Regions from separate parts of the Oerskovia sp. NPDC057915 genome, predicted to be linked through region 2. Evidence: riboswitches for the same ligand, from Rfam matches in the RefSeq annotation. Region 2 holds a riboswitch; each other region holds the start of a gene.
What was found. A riboswitch is a leader RNA that binds a small molecule or an ion and turns the genes downstream of it on or off. The one in region 2 is predicted to bind S-adenosylmethionine.
Positions count from the first base shown of each region.

Region 1: another riboswitch for S-adenosylmethionine. It lies ahead of ACFVQ3_RS18010 (methylenetetrahydrofolate reductase); the one in region 2 lies ahead of ACFVQ3_RS04995 (aminotransferase class V-fold PLP-dependent enzyme).
Region 3: another riboswitch for S-adenosylmethionine. It lies ahead of ACFVQ3_RS08660 (hypothetical protein); the one in region 2 lies ahead of ACFVQ3_RS04995 (aminotransferase class V-fold PLP-dependent enzyme).

Region 1 is NZ_JBHVOS010000034.1:19,030-25,296, reverse strand. Features, by position in the region: gene ACFVQ3_RS18025 (ABC transporter substrate-binding protein) at 1-258, shown strand, start outside; gene ACFVQ3_RS18020 (glycoside hydrolase family 15 protein) at 373-1,569, shown strand; gene ACFVQ3_RS18015 (TIM-barrel domain-containing protein) at 1,566-3,836, shown strand; SAM riboswitch class I at 4,203-4,305, shown strand; gene ACFVQ3_RS18010 (methylenetetrahydrofolate reductase) at 4,418-5,467, shown strand; gene metE (5-methyltetrahydropteroyltriglutamate--homocysteine S-methyltransferase) at 5,488-6,267, shown strand, end outside.
Region 2 is NZ_JBHVOS010000005.1:85,338-91,604, reverse strand. Features, by position in the region: gene ACFVQ3_RS05010 (O-succinylhomoserine sulfhydrylase) at 6-1,268, opposite strand; gene ACFVQ3_RS05005 (rhodanese-like domain-containing protein) at 1,289-1,753, opposite strand; SAM riboswitch class I at 1,760-1,852, opposite strand; gene ACFVQ3_RS05000 (phosphotransferase enzyme family protein) at 1,927-2,832, shown strand; SAM riboswitch class IV at 2,867-2,981, shown strand; gene ACFVQ3_RS04995 (aminotransferase class V-fold PLP-dependent enzyme) at 3,023-4,423, shown strand; gene ACFVQ3_RS04990 (GNAT family N-acetyltransferase) at 4,506-5,330, shown strand; gene ACFVQ3_RS04985 (CsbD family protein) at 5,403-5,579, opposite strand; gene ACFVQ3_RS04980 (GNAT family N-acetyltransferase) at 5,703-6,267, shown strand, end outside.
Region 3 is NZ_JBHVOS010000010.1:69,613-75,879, reverse strand. Features, by position in the region: gene ACFVQ3_RS08670 (AAA domain-containing protein) at 1-1,281, shown strand, start outside; gene ACFVQ3_RS08665 (hypothetical protein) at 1,393-2,166, opposite strand; gene ACFVQ3_RS08660 (hypothetical protein) at 2,296-2,670, opposite strand; SAM riboswitch class IV at 2,776-2,887, opposite strand; gene ACFVQ3_RS08655 (cold-shock protein) at 3,016-3,219, opposite strand; gene ACFVQ3_RS08650 (polysaccharide deacetylase family protein) at 3,402-4,946, opposite strand; gene ACFVQ3_RS08645 (aldo/keto reductase) at 5,159-6,010, shown strand.

The sequences.
Region 1 (6,267 bases), on a different contig from region 2:
CGGCTCGCGAGCTCGTGGGAGCTCCCGCCGATCGCCGACGAGGACGCCCTGTCCCCGTACCTCGAGCAGACGCCGCCCGCGAACCGCCAGGCCGTGATCGACGCGCTCGACACCGTCGCCCTCCCGCCCGTGCTCGCCGCGCAGCAGGAGATGCAGGACGCGATCAACGAGGAGCTGTCCAACGCGGCCGCAGGCCGCAAGACCGTCGAGCAGGCCCTCACCGACGCCGCCGCACGCGTCGACCAGCTCCTCGGCTGAGCCCGCTCGCACAGCACCCGTCCGGCAGGTCGTGGTGCGGGGTCCCGGACCACGCGACCACGCACCACGACCCGCCCACGCCGGACGTCCATCCCTAGCACCAGGACGAATTCCATGAGCCTCGCCCTCCCCACGACGACAGAAGACCTCGACCGCCTGCGTGACCTGGCGCGTATCTCCGCGGAGGTGATCGCACAGCACCAGGACACCGCCGGCGCCTACCCGGCCTCGCCCACGTTCAGCGCCTACCAGGGCTACGCCTGGTTCCGCGACGGGTCGTTCGTCGCCGAGGGGATGTCCCGCTACGGCGCCGTCGAGTCCGTCGACAGGTTCCACCGGTGGGCCGTCGGCGTCCTGACCTCGCGCGGCGCGCACGTCGCCGACCTGCTCGCGCGCGCCGACCGCGGCGAGCAGCTCCCCCTGACCGACCTGCTCCCCACGCGCTTCCGGCTCGACGGCGCAGACGGCCAGGACCCCTGGTGGGACTTCCAGACCGACGGCTACGGCATGTGGCTGTGGCAGCTCGTGACCCACGCGGAACGTCACGACCGCCCGCTCGACCCCTACCGCGAGGCCGTGGCCGTCGCGGTCGACTACCTGCTCGCGACGTGGGAGCTCCCCTGCTACGACTGGTGGGAGGAGCACGTCGAGGAGCGTCACCCGTCGACGCTGGCCCCGGTCCGCGCGGGCCTCCTGGCCGTCGCGGGCGCCCGGTGCGCCGACGGCTCCCCGCTGCTCGACGACGCCCGCTCGACCCGGGCGCGCGACGTCGCCGACGCGATCAGCGCGCTCGTCCAGGCCGACGGCATGACGTCGGGCCGCGCGAGCGACCCCGACGCGCCGCACCTCGCGAAGTGGTTCGGCTCGGACGCGGTCGACGCGTCGCTCGCCGCGTGCGTGGTCCCGTTCGGCCTCGTGGAGCCCGGCTCCCCGGTCGCCGAGGCCACGCTCGACGCCGTCGCACGCGACCTCGACGTCGACGGCGGCGTGCACCGCTTCCGCGCGGACGTGTTCTACGGCGGTGGCCAGTGGCTGCTGCTGTCCGCGCTCCTGGGCTGGAACCACGCCCGCGCGGGCCGGACCGACGAGGCGTGGCGCCACCTGCGGTGGATCGCCTCGGAGGCCGGACCCGACGGTCTGATGCCCGAGCAGGTCCCCGACCACCTGATGCACCCCGGCTCCCGCGACGAGTGGATCGAGCGCTGGGGTCCCGTGGCCCTGCCCCTGCTGTGGTCCCACGGCATGTACCTGATCCTGGCCGACGAGCTCGGCATCCTGACGACCGACCCGAACACGGAGCAGCACTCATGACCACCCTGATCCACCGTCCCGCCGGCATCGGCCACCCCTACGCCGCGTCGGCCGACCAGCGCCTGCCCGTGCACCCCGGGGTCGGGACCTCCGTGAGCCTCGGCGTCGTCGTCGAGGACGCCCCGACCGACGTCGCCGTCACGTGCGAGTGGGACGACGGCTCGCAGGTCACGACGTTCGCTGCCGCGCCCGGGTCCGTATCCCCCGCGGACGCGGCCGCTCTCGCGGGCGGCGACGGTCACCTCGCCGCGGCCCAGGCGGGCCAGCTCACGGCCGACGGCGCCTGGCACGCCACGAGCCCGGTGCTCGAGGCGGGCCGCCGCTACCGCTACCGCTTCTCGACGGCCGACGCGGCCACCGAGTGGTTCGAGGTCAGCGCGGGCACGTGGACCTCGACCGCCCCGGCCGGGGCGCGCGGGGTGACCGTGGGCGGCGTGCCCGCCGACCTGCACCCGCTCGTCGCCCCCGGCTCGGTCGAGTGGTGGACCGACGAGGACGGCGCACGTCGCGTGCGGTTCGCGTTCCGCCTCGACGCGTCCGAGCACGTGGTCGGGTTCGGCGAGCGGTTCGACGCCGTCGACCAGCGCGGCAGGAGCCTCGACGCCGTCGTGTTCGAGCAGTACAAGTCGCAGGGTGCGACGGGACGCACGTACATGCCGATGCCGTTCGCGCACGTCGTCGGCGGCTCCGGCTGGGGCTTCCACGTCCGCACGTCGCGTCGCACCTGGTACGACGTCGCCGCCTCCTCGCCCGACCTGCTCGTCGTCGAGGCCGCGCTGGGCGACGACGCCGCACTCGACGTCGGCGTCTACGAGGGCAGCCCCACGGCGGTCCTCAAGGCGTTCGGCGACGAGGTCGGCCGGGCCGAGGAGCTCCCGTCGTGGGTCCTGGGCCTGTGGGCGTCGGGCAACGAGTGGAACACCCAGCAGCTCGTCATGGACCAGATGGACGCGCACCGCGACCTCGACGTCCCCGTGAGCGTCGTCGTGATCGAGGCGTGGAGCGACGAGGAGGGCATCACGATCTTCCGCGACGCCCGGTACGCGATCAACCCCGACGGCGCCCCGCACGCAGCCGCCGACTTCACGTACCCGGCCGACGGCGCCTGGCCGGACCCGAAGGGCATGATCGACGAGCTCCACTCCCGGGGCATCAAGGTCGTCCTGTGGCAGATCCCCCTGCTCAAGACCGAGCACGACCTCGGCCCCGACGTCCCGCACGAGGCCCAGGTGCTCGCCGACGGACGCGCCATGGTCGCGGCCGGGCACGCGGTCCGCGAGGAGGACGGCAGCGCCTACCACAACCGCGGTTGGTGGTTCCCGCAGTCCCTCATGGCCGACCTGTCGACCCCCGAAGGCCGCGAGTGGTGGACCGCGCGCCGCCAGTACCTCGTGGGCGAGCTCGACGTCGACGGCTTCAAGACCGACGGCGGCGAGCACGCCTGGGGCGACGAGCTCCGGTACGCCGACGGGCGCCGGGGCGACGAGGGCAACAACCTGTACCCCGTGCACTACGCCCGCGCGTTCGGTGACCTGCTGCGCAGGAACGGCAAGGCTCCCGTGACGTTCTCCCGCGCCGGGTTCACCGGTTCGCAGGCCCACGGCCTGCACTGGGCGGGCGACGAGAACTCGACCTGGGAGGCGTTCCGCTGGTCCATGAACGCGGGCATCACGGCCTCGGCCTGCGGCATCGTCTACTGGGGCTGGGACCTCGCCGGGTTCTCGGGCCCCGTGCCCGGCTCCGAGCTCTACCTGCGCGGGGTCGCGGCCGCGACGTTCAGCCCCGTCATGCAGTACCACTCGGAGTTCAACCACCACCAGCGCCCCCTGCGGGACCGCACGCCGTGGTACGTCGCCGAGACCAACGACGACCCCGAGGTCGTGGACGTGTTCCGGGGCTTCGCGAAGGTCCGCGAGCGCCTCGTGCCCTACCTCGCCGAGCAGGCGCGGCACTCGATCGTCACGGGCGCTCCCCTCATGCGTGGGCTGTTCGTCGACCACGCGCACGACGAGAAGGTCTGGGAGCACGCCGACGAGTACCAGCTCGGCGAGGACCTGCTGGTCCACCCCGTGACCGAGGAGGGCGCGACCACCTGGACCACGTACCTCCCGGCGGGCGAGTGGGTCGACGCCTGGACGGGGCAGCCCGCCACGGGCGAGCCCAGCGGGGCCGGGGTGCTCGTGACGCGCGCCGTCCCGCGCGACGTCATCCCGGTGTACGTGCGCGCCTCCGCGTGGGAGGGGCTGGCGCCGGTCTTCGCGCGGTAGCCCGCGGGTCGGGTCGGCGGCTGAGGAGGCCGCCCGGGCCGACAGCACGGACGACGACGCCATGGAGGCGGCGAGCAGGGCCCCATCCGTCATGACGACGGGTGGGGCCCTTGTCGCGTCGTGGAGCAGCGCCCGCCCGACCGACGGAGAGACGAGGCAAGCCGCGCCGCACGGGCGAGGTCGGCCAGGACCCGACGACTGTCGACCGACAGGCGTACGTTGGAAGGGCGCCAGCAGGGACCGACGAAGCGACTCTGCGACCGCGTGGACGGCCGGTGGAACGGGACGCGAGACACCTCCGGACCCCTCCGTCTCACGCTTCGAGCGGATATTGGCTCAGATCATGGATTCCCCCTACGATCGTCAACACCATCCAGAGCGGTCGAGAGTCCTGGCTCGTTGACACCGCAGCAACCCCCCAACGGAAGCCTCCCGCGGGTACGGGTGCTACAGCCAGGTTCGATGGAGCGATTCATGACCGAGGCATCTTCCTGCGCACCCCCGCACCGCACCGGGGTCCCGCGCGCCATCCGCACGGCCGCCGTGGCCGTCACCAGCACGCCCCTCGTGGCGGTCGCGCGATGAGCATCGTCGACCTGGGGCACTTCGGTCACGAGGCACCGCGACCCACGGTGTCGTTCGAGCTCATGCCCCCGCGCCGACCCGACGCCGCACCCAGGTTCTGGGAGACGGCCCGCCGTCTGGTCGCGACGTCCCCCGACTTCGTGTCGGTCACGTACGGCGCGGCCGGCACGGACCGTGAGACCTCGCGCCGCGTCATCAGCCAGCTCCTGCACGGCACGCCCGTGCTGCCCATCGCGCACCTGACGTGCGTGGGCGCCTCGCGCGAGGACGTCGAGGACGTCATCACGGACTTCCTCGAGGCGGGCGTGCGCAGCTTCCTCGCACTGCGGGGCGACCCGCCGCGCGACCAGCCGGACTGGCGGCCCGCCGAGGACGGCGTGCGGTCGAGCACCGAGCTCGTGGCCCTGCTGCGCGAGGTCGAGGCCGCACGCTGCGCCGCGAGCCCGAGCGTCGCGCTGCGCGGGGCCGCCCGGCCGTTGACGATCGCGGTCGCGACGTTCCCCGACGGGAACCTCGCCGCGGGCACGAGCCGCACCCAGGAGGTCCGCCGGCTGTGGCAGAAGCAGCAGGCGGGCGCCGACTTCGCGATCACGCAGCTCTTTTACGAGGCCTCGTCGTACGTCGACTTCGTCGCCGAGGCGCGCGCCGCCGGCGTCACCATCCCGATCCTCGCGGGCCTGCTGCCCATGACGGACCCGGCCCGGCTCGCACGCGTCGAGGAGCTCACGGGCGTCCCGGCACCGCAGCGCGTCGTCGAGGCCCTCGAGGCCGAGCAGGACCCCGCCGCGCGCCACGCCCTGGGCATCCGTCACTCGGTCGAGCTCGCGCGCCAGGTCCTCGCGGCCGGCGCGCCCGGCCTCCACATCTACACGTTCAACAAGCACCAAGCCGCTCTAGACCTGCTCGAGGGAGTCAACCTCGGCGGTGGGGCAGCGGGGGACGCGAGCAGCGTCTCGTCCCGCACCCCCGACCTGGCCAGCGGGCCGTGGGTCTCCGGCACTCCCCTTCCCTCCGCCGAGCCTGCCCTGGGCAGCTCCTCGGTCTGACCAGTTCAGAGGTAATCACCATGAGTGCACCCACGTTCCCGTCCGGTTCCGTCCTCGGCTACCCCCGCATCGGCCCGCGCCGCGAGCTCAAGAAGGCCGTCGAGTCCTTCTGGGCCGGCAAGACCACCGCGGACGAGCTCGAGGCCACGGCCTCGGCGCTGCGCGTCGCGGCGGCCCGGCGTCTCGTCGACCTCGGTCTCGACGCCTCGTCGGGCGCCGTGCCCGGCTCGTTCTCCTACTACGACCAGGTGCTCGACGTCGTCGCTCTCCTCGGGGCGGTCCCGTCCCGTTTCGCGTCGCTCACCGACGCCGACGGCGCGCTGGACCTCGCGGGCTACTTCACGGTCGCGCGCGGCGCCGGTGAGGACGCCCCGCTCGAGATGACAAAGTGGTTCGACACGAACTACCACTACCTGGTCCCCGAGATCAGCGAGACCACGCCGTTCCGCTTCGCGGACGACCGCGTCGTGCGCCAGTTCGTCGAGGCCAGGGACGCGGGCGTCGTGACCCGGCCCGTCGTCGTCGGGCCCGTCACGTTCCTCGCGCTGTCCAAGGCCGCCGACGACAGCGCGCCCGGCTTCAGCCCGCTCTCGCGCCTCGCGGACGTCCTGCCCGTGTACGTCGAGCTGCTGCGCGCCCTGGCCGCGGCCGGAGCACCGTGGGTGCAGCTCGACGAGCCCGCGCTCGTCTCCGACTCGATCGACGTCCCGGCCGCCGAGGTCCACGCCGCGGTCACCGAGGCGTACCGCGTGCTCGCGACCGAGCTCGCGGTGGGCACCGAGCGCCCCGCGATCCTCGTC
Region 2 (6,267 bases):
ACGGCCTAGCGTGCGGCGAGCGCCTGCTCGACGTCCTCGATCAGGTCGAGCGGGTCCTCGAGGCCGATCGACAGGCGCACGGTCGTCTCCGCGATCCCGACGGCGGCACGCCCCTCAGGGCCCAGCTTGCGGTGCGTCGTGGTCGCCGGGTGCGTGACGAGCGACTTGGCGTCGCCCAGGTTGTTCGAGATGTCCACGACCCGCAGGGCGTCGAGGAACTGGAACGTGCGCTTCTTGAGGAGCTCGGGGTCGGTGTGCGGGTCGTCGGCGCCGGGCACGTCGAGGTTGAACGTCACGACCGTCCCGCCGCCGCTCTGCTGGGCCTTGGCGAGCTCGACCTGCGGGTGCGAGGCCAGGAACGGGTAGCGCACGGCCGTGATGCCGGGCAGGTCCTCGAGGGCCGTCGCGACCTGGAACGCCGCGGCGTTCTGCGCCTTGACACGCACGGACAGCGTCTCGAGCCCCTTGACCAGGACCCACGCGTTGAACGCGCTGAGCGAGGGACCGGTGTTGCGGATGAAGGTCTGGACGGGGCCCTTGACGTACTCCTCGGAGCCCAGGATCGCGCCGCCCAGCACGCGGCCCTGGCCGTCGATGTGCTTCGTCGCCGAGTACACGACGACGTCCGCCCCGAGCTCGAGCGGCTTCTGCAGCACGGGGGTCGCGAACACGTTGTCGAGCACGACGACGGCGCCTGCGGCGTGCGCGAGGTCGCTCACGCGGCGGACGTCGATCACGTCCTGCATGGGGTTGGACGGGGTCTCGAAGAAGACGACGTCCGCGGGGGTCGACAGCGCCTCCTCCCACTGCGAGAGGACGTGCCCGTCGACGTAGTCGGTGCGCACGCCCCACTTGGCGAAGATCTCGTCGAAGATCACGAGCGACGAGCCGAACAGGGCTCGGGCCGCGACGATGCGCGAGCCCGAACCGACCAGGGCCGCGAGGGACGTGAACACCGCGGACATGCCCGACGCCGTCGCGTAGCAGGCCTCTGCGCCCTCGATGAGGCGCAGCCGCTCCTCGAACGTGTGCACGGTCGGGTTGCCGTAGCGCGAGTAGATGAAGCGGTCGACCTCGCCCGTGAACGCCGCCTCGGCCTCGGCTGCGCTCCCGTACACGTAACCCTGCGTGAGGAAGAGCGCCTCGCTCGTCTCCTCGAAGCTCGTGCGGGCGTGGCCGCCGCGTACCGCGAGCGTGTCGGGGCGGACCGAGCGGGGGAGCGGGCCGCGACCCGAGCCGCCGGGGATGCCGGCGGGGATGCGCAGCACGCCGTCCCCGGTCGCGGCGCTCACGACTGCGTCCAAGGGAGCCCGGCTGCGCGCCAGCCGTCGGACCCGCGGTGGCCACCGCCGTCGAGCGCTCCCTCGAAGCCCTCGAGAACGTTGTACGCGGGACCCAGGCCCGCGGCTGTCGCGGCCCGGGCCGCGCCGATCGAGCGGGCTCCCGAGCGGCACAGGAAGACGACCGGGACCTCGGGGGTCAGCCCGGCCGCGGTGAGGTCGGTGACGAACGCCGGGTTGGGGCGGCCCGCGACGTCGACCCACTGGGTCAGGACGGGCTCACGGCCGGTCGACGACAGGTCGGGGACACCCACGAAGCGCCACTCGGCGTCGGTACGGACGTCCACGAGGACGGCGCTCGGGTCGCTCTGCAGAAGGGCCCAGGCCTGCTGGGGCGTGATGTCGCCGGCGTAGCCGTCGGCGGGCCGGGCGTCGGGGACCGGGGCAGCGGTCGCGCGGTCGGGGGCACTCATGGTGATCCTCCATCGGTCGTGGCGGTAGCACCCTCGCCCGTCACCGGGGGGTTGCTGCGGCGTCATCGTGCCAAGTCACTCAGCCGCTCTGGATGGTTGCGTCGGATCGTACGCCACCGTGACCACGGAAAAGAACAGGTGTCTCGCAGGGTGGTCGGGCTAGGTTCCTGCGCATGAGCCACCTCCCGACACCGGACCGCGAGACGCCGGACCAGACCGAGGAGCCCCTGGTCGGCGGGAACTCGACGACCGTAGTGCGCAGCGGCGACACCGTCCGCCGGACCGCGGGGCCCTGGACGCCGACGGTCCAGGCGCTCCTGCGGCACCTGCGGGCGCAGGGCGTCACCGAGGTGCCCGAACCGCTGGGTGTCGACGACCAGGGTCGCGAGGTCCTGTCCTTCCTCGCCGGCGACGTCGCGAACTACCCGCTGCCCCTGTGGGTCTGGGACGAGTCGGTGCTCCGGGGCGCGGGCGCGCTCCTGCGGCGCGTGCACGACGCGAGCGTCGGGTTCCTCGCGGCCACGGCCACGGCCACGGCCCCCGAGAGCTCTGCCGGTGCCGCCCCCTCGGCCCTGATGTGGCAGACCCCGCCGCACGAGCCCGCCGAGGTCGTGTGCCACAACGACGTCGCCCCGTACAACCTGGTCTTCCGCGACGGCGCGGTGGCCGGGCTCATCGACTTCGACACCGCGAGCCCGGGCCCCCGGATCTGGGACCTGGCCTACCTCGGCTACCGGCTCGCGCCTCTCGTGGCGGACGCCTCGGACGCGGACGGGGCCGACGCCGTCGGGCGGCTGAACCGGCTGGCGCGGCTCGACGCCCTGGTCTCCGCGTACGGGATGCCGTACTCGCGCCGCGAGGTCCTGACGGTCATGGTCGCGCGGCTCGACGAGCTCGCTGCCTTCACCGACGAGCGGGCGTCCGCGACGGGACGGGCAGACTTCCGGGAGCACGCGGCCATGTACCGGGCCGACGCGCGGAGGGCCAGGGCGCTCGCGGACTCGTCCTCCGACTCGCCGGTCCAGCCCGTCCGACAGACCGCCCTGACCACCATCCGAGACGCGGTGCCCACCGGTTGACACGCTCCGCGCGCCTCGACCATCCTGGACACCAGGTCATGAGTGCCAGCGCAAAACCCCGGTTTGCTGGCCGGCAACCCTCCTCCGCGGTGGGGTGCCCCGGGTGACGACCAGGTCCCTCTCTATCTGGAGGGGGGCAAGCGCGGAGGGGCCGGCACGGCGTACTCCGACGACCACTGGAGGACGTGCCATGAGCGCACACGCAGTCATCGAAGCACCCACCTCGTGTGCCGTGCTGCCCGTCGTGGGCAGCGACACCCTGGTCCCCCTCGTCGACGGGCGCAGCGTCCCGTACGCGAACCTCGACGTCGCGGCCTCGGCCCCGGCGCTCCAGGTCGTGGCCGACCGGGTCAACGAGGTCCTGCCGCTGTACGCGAGCGTGCACCGCGGCGCGGGCTACCTGTCGCAGGTGTCGACGGCCCTCTACGAGGCCGCCCGCCAGACCATCGGCTCGTTCGTCGGCGCGCGCGAGGACGACGTCACGATCGTCACGCGCAACACCACGGACTCCCTCAACCTCCTCGCGGGCTGCGTCCCGGCCCAGGCGGACGGGTCGCCGGGCCGCGTGCTCGTCCTCGACGTCGAGCACCACGCGAACCTCCTGCCCTGGCAGCGCACGGGCGGCGCGACGGTCCTCGTCGGTGGCGCGACGGTCGCCGAGACCCTGTCGGGCCTGCGCACCGAGCTCGCCCGCTTCCCGTACGCGCTCGTCGCGGTCACGGGCGCCTCGAACGTCACGGGCGAGTCGCTGCCGCTCGCCGAGGTCGTGGCCGCGGCGCACGACGCCGGGGCCCGCGTCCTGCTCGACGGTGCCCAGCTCGTCCCGCACCGGGGCGTCTCGCTCGCCGCGAGCGACGTGGACTACGTCGCGTTCTCGGGGCACAAGACGTACGCGCCGTTCGGCGCGGGCGCTCTCGTGGGTCGCCGCGACTGGCTCGACACCGGCACGCCCTACCTCGCCGGTGGTGGCGCGGTGCGCAACGTGACCCTCGACGGCACCTCGTGGCAGAGCGCCCCGGCGCGGCACGAGGCCGGGTCGCCCAACGTGATCGGCGCGGTCGCGCTGGCCTCCGCGTGCGACGCGCTCGCGGCTCTCGAGCCGGGTGCGCTCGTCGCGCACGAGACCGAGCTGCGGGCCCGCCTCGTCGAAGGCCTGGAGGCGATCGACGGCGTGCGCGTCGTGCGGGCCTGGGCCGACGCGGTCGACCCGGTGGGCGTCGTGACGTTCTCGGTCGACGGCTCCGACGCAGGGCTCGTCGCGGCCTACCTGTCGGCCGAGCACGGCATCGGCGTGCGTGACGGCCGCTTCTGCGCGCACCCGCTCCTGGCCCGGCTGGGTTTCCCGGCCGGGGCGATCCGGGCGTCGATCGGGGTCGGCACCACGGGTGAGGAGATCGAGCGCCTGCTCACCGCGCTGCGCACCTGGGTGACCGAGGGGGCCAAGACCCGCTACGAGGTCGTGGACGGCTGCTGGGTGGTGAGCGACGACCCTCGCCCGCTCCTGCAGGTCGCGGGCCTCTCGGGACTCTTCGCGACGGCCGCTGCGGGCTACATCACGGCCGCCGTGGGCTGCGGGCCGGCCCCCGCCTGAGGGGCCCTCTGACCTGCGAAGACGTTGCCTGGACCGCAACGTTCACCGGGGCGTCACCCGGTCGTTCACGAACGACCGCTCCGTGGTCTTGGCGGCGACGCCTGCGTGTGTTCTGATTTGCGCTGTGCAGCACGATGTCCACCTTGAAGGCCACGGGTTCCGCCTCGAACCCCTGGCTGTCGCGCACGCCGGTGCGCTGGCCCAGATCGTCGATCCGTCGATGTGGGCAGGCATGAGTACGACCCTCCCCGAGGGGGAGGTCGGGATGGTGAACTTCATCGAGGACACCCGCGCCACCCGCGCGCTGACGGCCTTCGCCGTCGTCGACGCGGGCTCGGGTCTCGTGGTGGGGAGCACCGCTTTCCGTGACCTGTCGCTCGACGACAGGCGCGTGGAGATCGGGCGGACCTTCTACGCCCGTTCCACGTGGGGGAGCCTCGTCAACCCCGTCTCGAAATGGTTGCTGCTCCGACATGCGTTCGAGTCGTGGGACGTGCACCGCGTGGGATTCCGGGTGGACGCGCGCAACGCTCGCTCGCTCGCCGCGATGCGTCGCCTCGGCGCGTACGAGGAGGGCGTCATGCGTGGTCATCGCACGGCTCCTGACGGGACCCGGGCCGACTCGGTGTGCTTCTCGATCCTGGCGCACGAGTGGGCGGGCGTCGAGCTCGGCCTGCTCGACCGGATCGCGAGCCCGCGCATCGTGCCCGTGCTCGGACCGGTCGGGCTGACCGACGCCGGGGAGCCCGACGCCGGGGCGCCCGGTCCCGGGGTCCCCGTGGGGCCGCCGGTGCTCACGGTGGTGCCGCCCGTCGGCGAGGAGTCGTTCGGGGGAGATGCGCACGGCATCCTCGCCGTGCCTGACCTCGCTGCGGTCCCCGACCTGCCCCCGGTCATCGCACTCTGACCTTCTCGTCCACCCTGTCCACAGCACCGCCCCGGGACCCGCAAGGGTCCCGGGGCGGTCTTCGTCGGGGCGTCAGTCCTTCTTGAAGGCGTCCTTGACGTCGTCGCCGGCCTGCTTCACGTTGGCCTTCGCCTGGTCGGCGTGCCCCTCGGCCTCGAGGCGCTCGTTCCCGGTGAGCTTCCCGGCACCTTCCTTGATCTTGCCCTCGGCCTCTTCGGCACCGTGCTTGATCTTGTCTCCCAGTCCCATGGGGTTCCTCCCTCGGTGGTGGTGGCTGCTTCCTGACGACCGTAGGCAGGGGACCGGGGCACTCGCATCTCGGGTGACGGGCGTTCCACGAGACCTTCACAAGTGGTCGGGCAGGATGCCCGTATGGAGAACGACGTCGTCCTGGAAGGGTTCGGGCTGCGCCTCGAGCCGCTCGCCGAGGAGCATGCGCCCGCCCTGGCGGGTCTCGTCGACGACGCGATGTGGGCCGGGATGTCGACCCCCGTGCCGCGCAGCGCGGCAGACGTGGTCGCCCTCGTGCGCGATGCGGTGGCGACGCCCGGACGGTTGGCGTGGGCCGTCGTCGGGCAGGGGAGTCCCGGGCCCGACGGCGCCGCGGAGGTCCGAGGGAGCACGTCGCTCTACGAGTGGTCGCCTGCGCAGCGGCGCGTCGAGCTCGGGTGGACGTACTACGGCCGGCCGTGGTGGGGCGGCGTGACCAACCCGGCGTGCAAGCTCCTCGTGCTGCGGCACGCGTTCGAGGTGCTCGACGTCGAGCGCGTGGCGCTGCGGGCCGACGCGCGCAACACCCGCTCGATCGCGGCGATCCGGCGCCTCGGTGCGGTGCCGGAGGGCGTGCTGCGCAGCCACCGGGTCGCGCCCGACGGGTCGCGCGGGGACTCGGCCTACTTCTCGATCCTCGCGGACGAGTGGCCGGGGGTCCGCGACG
Region 3 (6,267 bases), on a different contig from region 2:
GCCGTGCGAGACCTCGACGGCTCCTATCTCGGCGTCCAGGGGCCGCCCGGCACGGGCAAGACCCACCTCGCGTCGAAGGTCGTCGGCCGGCTCGTCGCCGAGGGGTGGCGCGTGGGCGTCGTCGCGCAGTCGCACGACGTCGTGGAGAAAGTGCTCGCGGGCGTCATCTCCAAGGGCGGCGTGCCCGCGGACCGCGTGGGCAAGAAGGCCTCGGGGCCCAAGGGGCGCGACGTGTCGACCGTCGGGCGGGACGTGGGTCCCCTGCCCGACGACGTCGCGGCGGCGGACCTGCCCGAGGGCTCGCGGCTCGTGCCCTGGCGCCTCGTCGACTCCCCGCAGACCGCGGCCTTCGTCGCCGAGGGGCCGTGCGTCGTCGGCGGGACGGCGTGGGACTTCGCGCACGCCGAACGGTTCGGCGACGGCGAGCTCGACCTGCTCGTGATCGACGAGGCCGGGCAGTTCTCGCTCGCCAACACGATCGCGGTCTCCCGTGCGGCGCGACGAATCCTGCTGCTCGGCGACCCGCAGCAGCTCCCGCAGGTCTCGCAGGGGCAGCACCCCGAGCCGGTCGACCAGTCGGCGCTCGGGTGGCTGACCCGTGCGGGCGGCGGCCACGACGTGCTGCCGCCCGAGTTCGGCTACTTCCTGGCCCGCTCGTGGCGCATGCACCCCGCGCTGTGCGACGCGGTGTCCGAGCTCGCGTACGAGGGTCTTCTGCACGCCGAGGTCGCCGCGGGCGAACGCCTCCTCGTGGGCGTCGAGCCCGGTGTGCACGTCGTCGAGGTCGAGCACGCGGGCAACGCGGTGTCCTCGGTCGAGGAGGCCCAGGAGATCGTGCGGCAGGTCAAGGCGCTGCTCGGGACGACCTGGTACCCGGGGCCCGGTGGGTCGGACGGCACCGCACGTGACTCACGAGCACTCACGGAGGACGACTTCGTCGTCGTGGCCCCCTACAACGCGCAGGCGTGGACCGTCCGCCACGCGCTCCAGGCCGCGGGTCTGGGCGACGTGCGGGTCGGTACCGTCGACAAGTTCCAGGGCAAGGAGGCGCCCGTCGCGATCGTCTCCATGACGGCCTCGGCCCGCGAGGACGTGCCCCGCGGCATGGAGTTCCTGCTCTCGCGCAACCGCGTCAACGTCGCGGTCTCGCGCGGCCAGTGGTGCGCCGTCGTGATCCGCTCGCCCCGGCTCACGGACTACCTCCCGAACCATCCCGAGGAGCTCGCCGAGCTGGGCGCGTTCATCGGGCTGTGCCAGTCGGGCGTGGCGCCGCTCCGCTGAGCCACGCCGCTCCGCTGAGTGCGGAGCAGTTGTCGTCAGATCGGGCTCTCGGGGACAACTGCTCCGCACTCAGGCTCTGCCGGATCATGCACTCAGCGGCGGTCGAGGGACTCAGAAGTCTCCGAAGCCGCCGAAGTCCCCACCACCGAAGTCGCCGAACCCGCCGAGGTCGCCGCCGAAGTCGCCGCCGGCCTCGGTGAAGTCGCCGCCCGTGTCACCGGCTCCCGGGTCCGTCTCGCCACCGGCCTCGCCGGCGCCGGCCTCGCCGCCACCGGCCTCGCCGCCACCGGCCTCGCCGCCACCGGCCTCGCCGGCACCGGCCTCGGCCGCGCCGGGGTCGCCCTCGCCCGAGGTCCCGCCGTCGCCCGCGAAGTCCGCGGTCGGGTCGCCGAACATCGGGCCGAACATCATGTTGGCGACCGAAGAGCCGATCACGACGCCCGCGATCGTGCCGAGCATGCTGGAGCCGATCATCGAGCCCATGCCCGGGCCGCCCTGCCGGCCGCCGAACGACCGCTCGAGCGTGCCGGGGTTGCGCATCTCGGCGCGCGTCGCCATGCGGGCGAGCGACTGCGGGTCGTCGGAGGTCGCGCGCTCGGGGGGTGGCACGGTCTCGCCGAGATCGGCCAGCACGCGTCGCCGCTGCTCGGGCGTCAGCCGCTCGAACGCCTCGGCGTGCGCCTGCTCGACCGCCTCGGGGGGAGCGGTGCGCAGCAGGTAGCGGTAGCGGTCGATCGCGACGTCGTCCTCGCTGCGCGCGGGGCCGGTCGGAGCGGGCGGCGGGGTGCCGTAGGCGGGCGCTCCCGGGCCCGGGCGGTCTGCCGAGCCGTACGGTGAGCGGTCGTCCTGCGGGGTGCGGCCGAGGAGGCGGTCGAGGAATCCCATGAGCGTGTCCTTCTGGTCGAACCGTGGAGGGCGGGCGCCCTCACTGGTCCAACGCGGCGCCCGGCCGACCCGTTCCGTCGGTGCACGATCCGGCAGCGAGACACCGCGGGTCGCTGCCGGACCACGCACTCAGCGGGGAGGGTGCACCGGTTCCGGGACGGGGCCCACCCCGCCGAGCAGGCGCACGTTGAGCCCGCGGCCCCCGAGCTCGAGCGCGTGGTACTGCTCGTGCACCCGCACGGTGGACCCGGGGTCGAGGTCGAGCGCCGTGTGGTGCCACACCCGGCACGCTCCCTCGCCCGTCGCGTACTCGACGACGACCTCGACGCCGCCGTCTCGCGTCCGCACCGCGAGCACGAGGCCCTCGCGCCAGCCCCAGGGCCGGTTGCGGAGCATGCGCTCGTGGACGGGGTGCAGGAGGTGCCCGGTGTCGTACCGGTCGCAGACGGCGGGCGGGGGACAGGCGACGGCCGTCGCCCGGCGGTCCATGACGCGCTCGGCCATGGTGCTCCTTCTCTCCGTGCCCGACGACGGAGCTCACCCCCGTGCGTACGCTCGCCCGGGAAGGTCCCCGGGTGAGGGGCACGAGGAGGCGCCCTACGACGTCGGGCCTCGCTCTTCCCCCGCGGTCGCGGGGGCGGGTCTTCCTCCGGGAGCACCGTGCGCGTCGCGCGGTTGCCGGACCAGCACGCCGGAGGGCGGTTCGCTGGTCCTCTGGACCGTTCTCAGTTCTACCACGGCGTCAGCGCCAGAGCACGGGGGCTCCTGGTCCTGGACGCACGAGTGCCCCCGACCGAGACGGTCGGGGGCACTCGTTCAATGATCAACTACGCCCGGAGGCGAGTGAGATCAGAGCGGGCGGATGTTCTCCGCCTGCGGGCCCTTGGGGCCCTGCGTCACGTCGAACTCGACGCGCTGGTTCTCCTCGAGCGAGCGGAAGCCCTGCGTCTGGATGGCGGAGTAGTGCGCGAACACGTCGGCGCTGCCGTCCTCAGGTGCGATGAAGCCGTAGCCCTTTTCGCCGTTGAACCACTTCACGGTTCCCAATGCCATGGGGATCTCCTTCTAGAGTTTCAAACAGCTCCATGATCTGGAGCCGAACATCACGGTGTTCGTCGTCAACTCTTGGGTAACAAGGTTCGCGGTGGCATGGGGCCGTTGCGCAAGGACAAGCGAGGCACTGCAATCTCACCGGCTACGGTACAGGGGTTACTCCGACTGTGCTAGCCCTGATGCTAACGATTGAAGTACGCGTGTCCGCCAACCAGGTCAGGGCCGAGCAAATCGGGCACCGTCACGAGCGTGTAGCCTGCCGCCCGCAGACCGTCCACGATGCCCGGGACGGCGTCCACCGTCGAGGCGTGGATGTCGTGCATCAGGAGGATCGCCCCTGGTCGGACGCCTGCCAGAGCCCGTTCGGTCGTCATGGCCGTGTCCTTGTTCTTCCAGTCCTCGGTGTCGACGTCCCACAGGATCGCCGGCTCGTTGCGCTGGGAGAGGACACTGGTCACAGTGTCGCTCGTCGCGCCGTACGGAGGGCGTACGAGCGTCGGCCGGACGCCCGACGCGGCCTCGACCGCGTCCGCCGTCGAGGTCAGCTCGTCCGTGATCTGGTCCGTGCCGAGCTTCGAGAGGTCCGGGTGGGACCAGGTGTGGTTCCCCACCGCGTGCCCCTCGGCGACCTCGCGACGGACCAGGTCGGGGTGCGTCTTGACGGAACGTCCGACGAGGAAGAACGTCGCCTTGACCTGCTTCTCGGCGAGGGTGTCGAGCAGTCGCGACGTGTGCTTGCCCGGGCCGTCGTCGAAGGTCAGGGCCACGCACCGCAGCACCGAGCAGTCGGGGGCGCCGGACGGGTCGGGCGCGACCGGCGTGGTCACGGGGGGCGGCTCGACGGGCGGCGGTGCGATGCCCGTGAACGGGGTGCCGCTCGCCGCGACGTCCGCGATCTGCTTCCCGACCGCGGACAGGACCGTCCGCGTCGCGTCCGGCTCGATGCGCACGGCCAGCTCGCCGTCCGAGCGGGCCGAGACCAGCCCGGGCGAGAAGACCAGGGTCGCGGCGCCGTCGGGACCCAGCCGCACGTCCCGGAACGTGTCCTCCGACGACGGCACCGGCTCGTCGAACCCCAGGCCGGCCTCTGCGAGCGCCGCGTCGACCCACCGTGCGGCCTGCGTGCGGCCGTCGGCCGTGAAGAGGTCCGACGACCAGGTCGTGGTCGCGCGCGGGAGGTCGGTGTAGAACGTCTGGGCGCCCGTCGTGCCGTTGGCACCTCCTGTGAAGGCGTACGTCGTGGCCCGCACACCCAGGACATCGCCCTGGGCGAGCACCAGGTCCCACCCGACGTTGAGCTCGTTGCCCACCCCGGCGGGGTCGACCGCGGCGTCGTAGTCCTTCTCGGTCGCGTCGACGAACGTGCCGAAGGCGCGCGAGAGGGAGTGCTCGCCGGGGATCGACACCGTCGAGATCGAGCGCGCGTCCCCGGCGTCGGCGGTCGACTCCTGGTGGACCGTGAGGTTCTCGACCGACGCCGGGTCCAGGACCGTCGGCGGGTCGACCCGTCCGGCGGGGACCGGAGGGGCCGTGGGGGACGGTGAACCCGTGGGGGAGGCCGCCCCGGACGGGTCCGCCGCGGCGCGCGTCAGGTAGAACGTGACCCCGGCCGCGACGACCAGGAGCGGCACGAGCACGGCGAGGACCCAGACGGCACGGTTCCGCGGGCGCGCGGGAGCGGGGCCGCCCGGCGTCAGGTCGCGGGTCGGAGGAAGGGACTGGGGCATCAGTCCACCGTGCCACCAGCACCCGGTGCGCGTCGCGACCGGCACGGCGGATGAGAGCAGTGCCACAGTCGTCTCCGGCACCCTCTCGCACGGTCGTCGCAACGGCTCCACAGGCTTCACCGACCGATCACCGACCGGCTCCCCTCCCGCGACCGTCCCGGCGCCGCCGGGACGGGTGGTGCCCCCTGCGGGGGCCAGGGTAGAAAGGGGTGATGGTCTCTCCCGCACAGGTCCCCGACGTCGTGCTCAACAACGGTGTCACCGTCCCGCAGGTCGGGCTCGGCGTCTTCAAGGTGCCCGACGACGCGACCCAGGCGAACGTCGAGCAGGCGCTCGAGGCCGGGTACCGGCACATCGACACCGCGGCCGGGTACTACAACGAGGCCGGGGTCGGCGCCGCGCTGCGCGCGAGCGGCCTGCGCCGGGACGAGATCTTCGTGACGACCAAGCTCCGCAACGGCGACCAGGGGTACGAGTCGGCGCTGCAGGCGTTCGAGGACTCGCGCGAGGAGCTCGACGTCGAGGTCGTCGACCTCTACCTCGTCCACTGGCCCGTCCCCAGCAGGGACCTCTACGTCGAGACCTGGCGGGCGTTCGAGAAGCTCTACGCCGATGGCGCGGCCCGGGCGATCGGCGTCTCCAACTTCCTGCCCGAGCACCTCGCGCGCCTGCTCGCCGAGACCGACGTGGTGCCGGCCGTCAACCAGATCGAGGTCCACCCGACCTACCAGCAGCGCGCCACGCAGGCAGCGACCCTCGCCGCGGGGATCGCCGTCGAGGCGTACTCGCCGCTCGGCCGCGGCGCCGACCTCGACCACCCCGCCGTCGCCGCGGTCGCGGACGCCCACGGCGTCACGCCCGCCCAGGCGATCCTGCGCTGGCACGTCCAGGGCGACCGGATCGTGATCCCCAAGTCGGTGGACCCCGAGCGGCTCGCGGCCAACATCGACGTGTTCGGCTTCGAGCTGTCGCCCGACGAGGTCGCCGCGATCGACGCGCTCGACTCCGACGCCCGGCTCGGCTCCGACCCCGCGACCGCGGCGTTCTCGCAGTACCCGTCCTGAGCCGGGCGGCCGGTGCGGGTCGGCGGGTGCCGGGCATCCTGAGCCGGTCGTCCGGCGCGGGTCGTCCGGCGCGGGTCGTCCGGCGCGGGTCGGTCGGCGCGGGTCGGTCGGTGCCGGGCGACCGGTGTACCGGGCCCGGCACCAGATCGAGACGTTCCCGTGACGGCGCCGTAACGAGGGACGGAGTCTCGCGTAACCGCGCCCGCGTACGTTCCAGGCACTCAGGTCGTCGGACCCGGGGCCCGGGACGTCGGGCG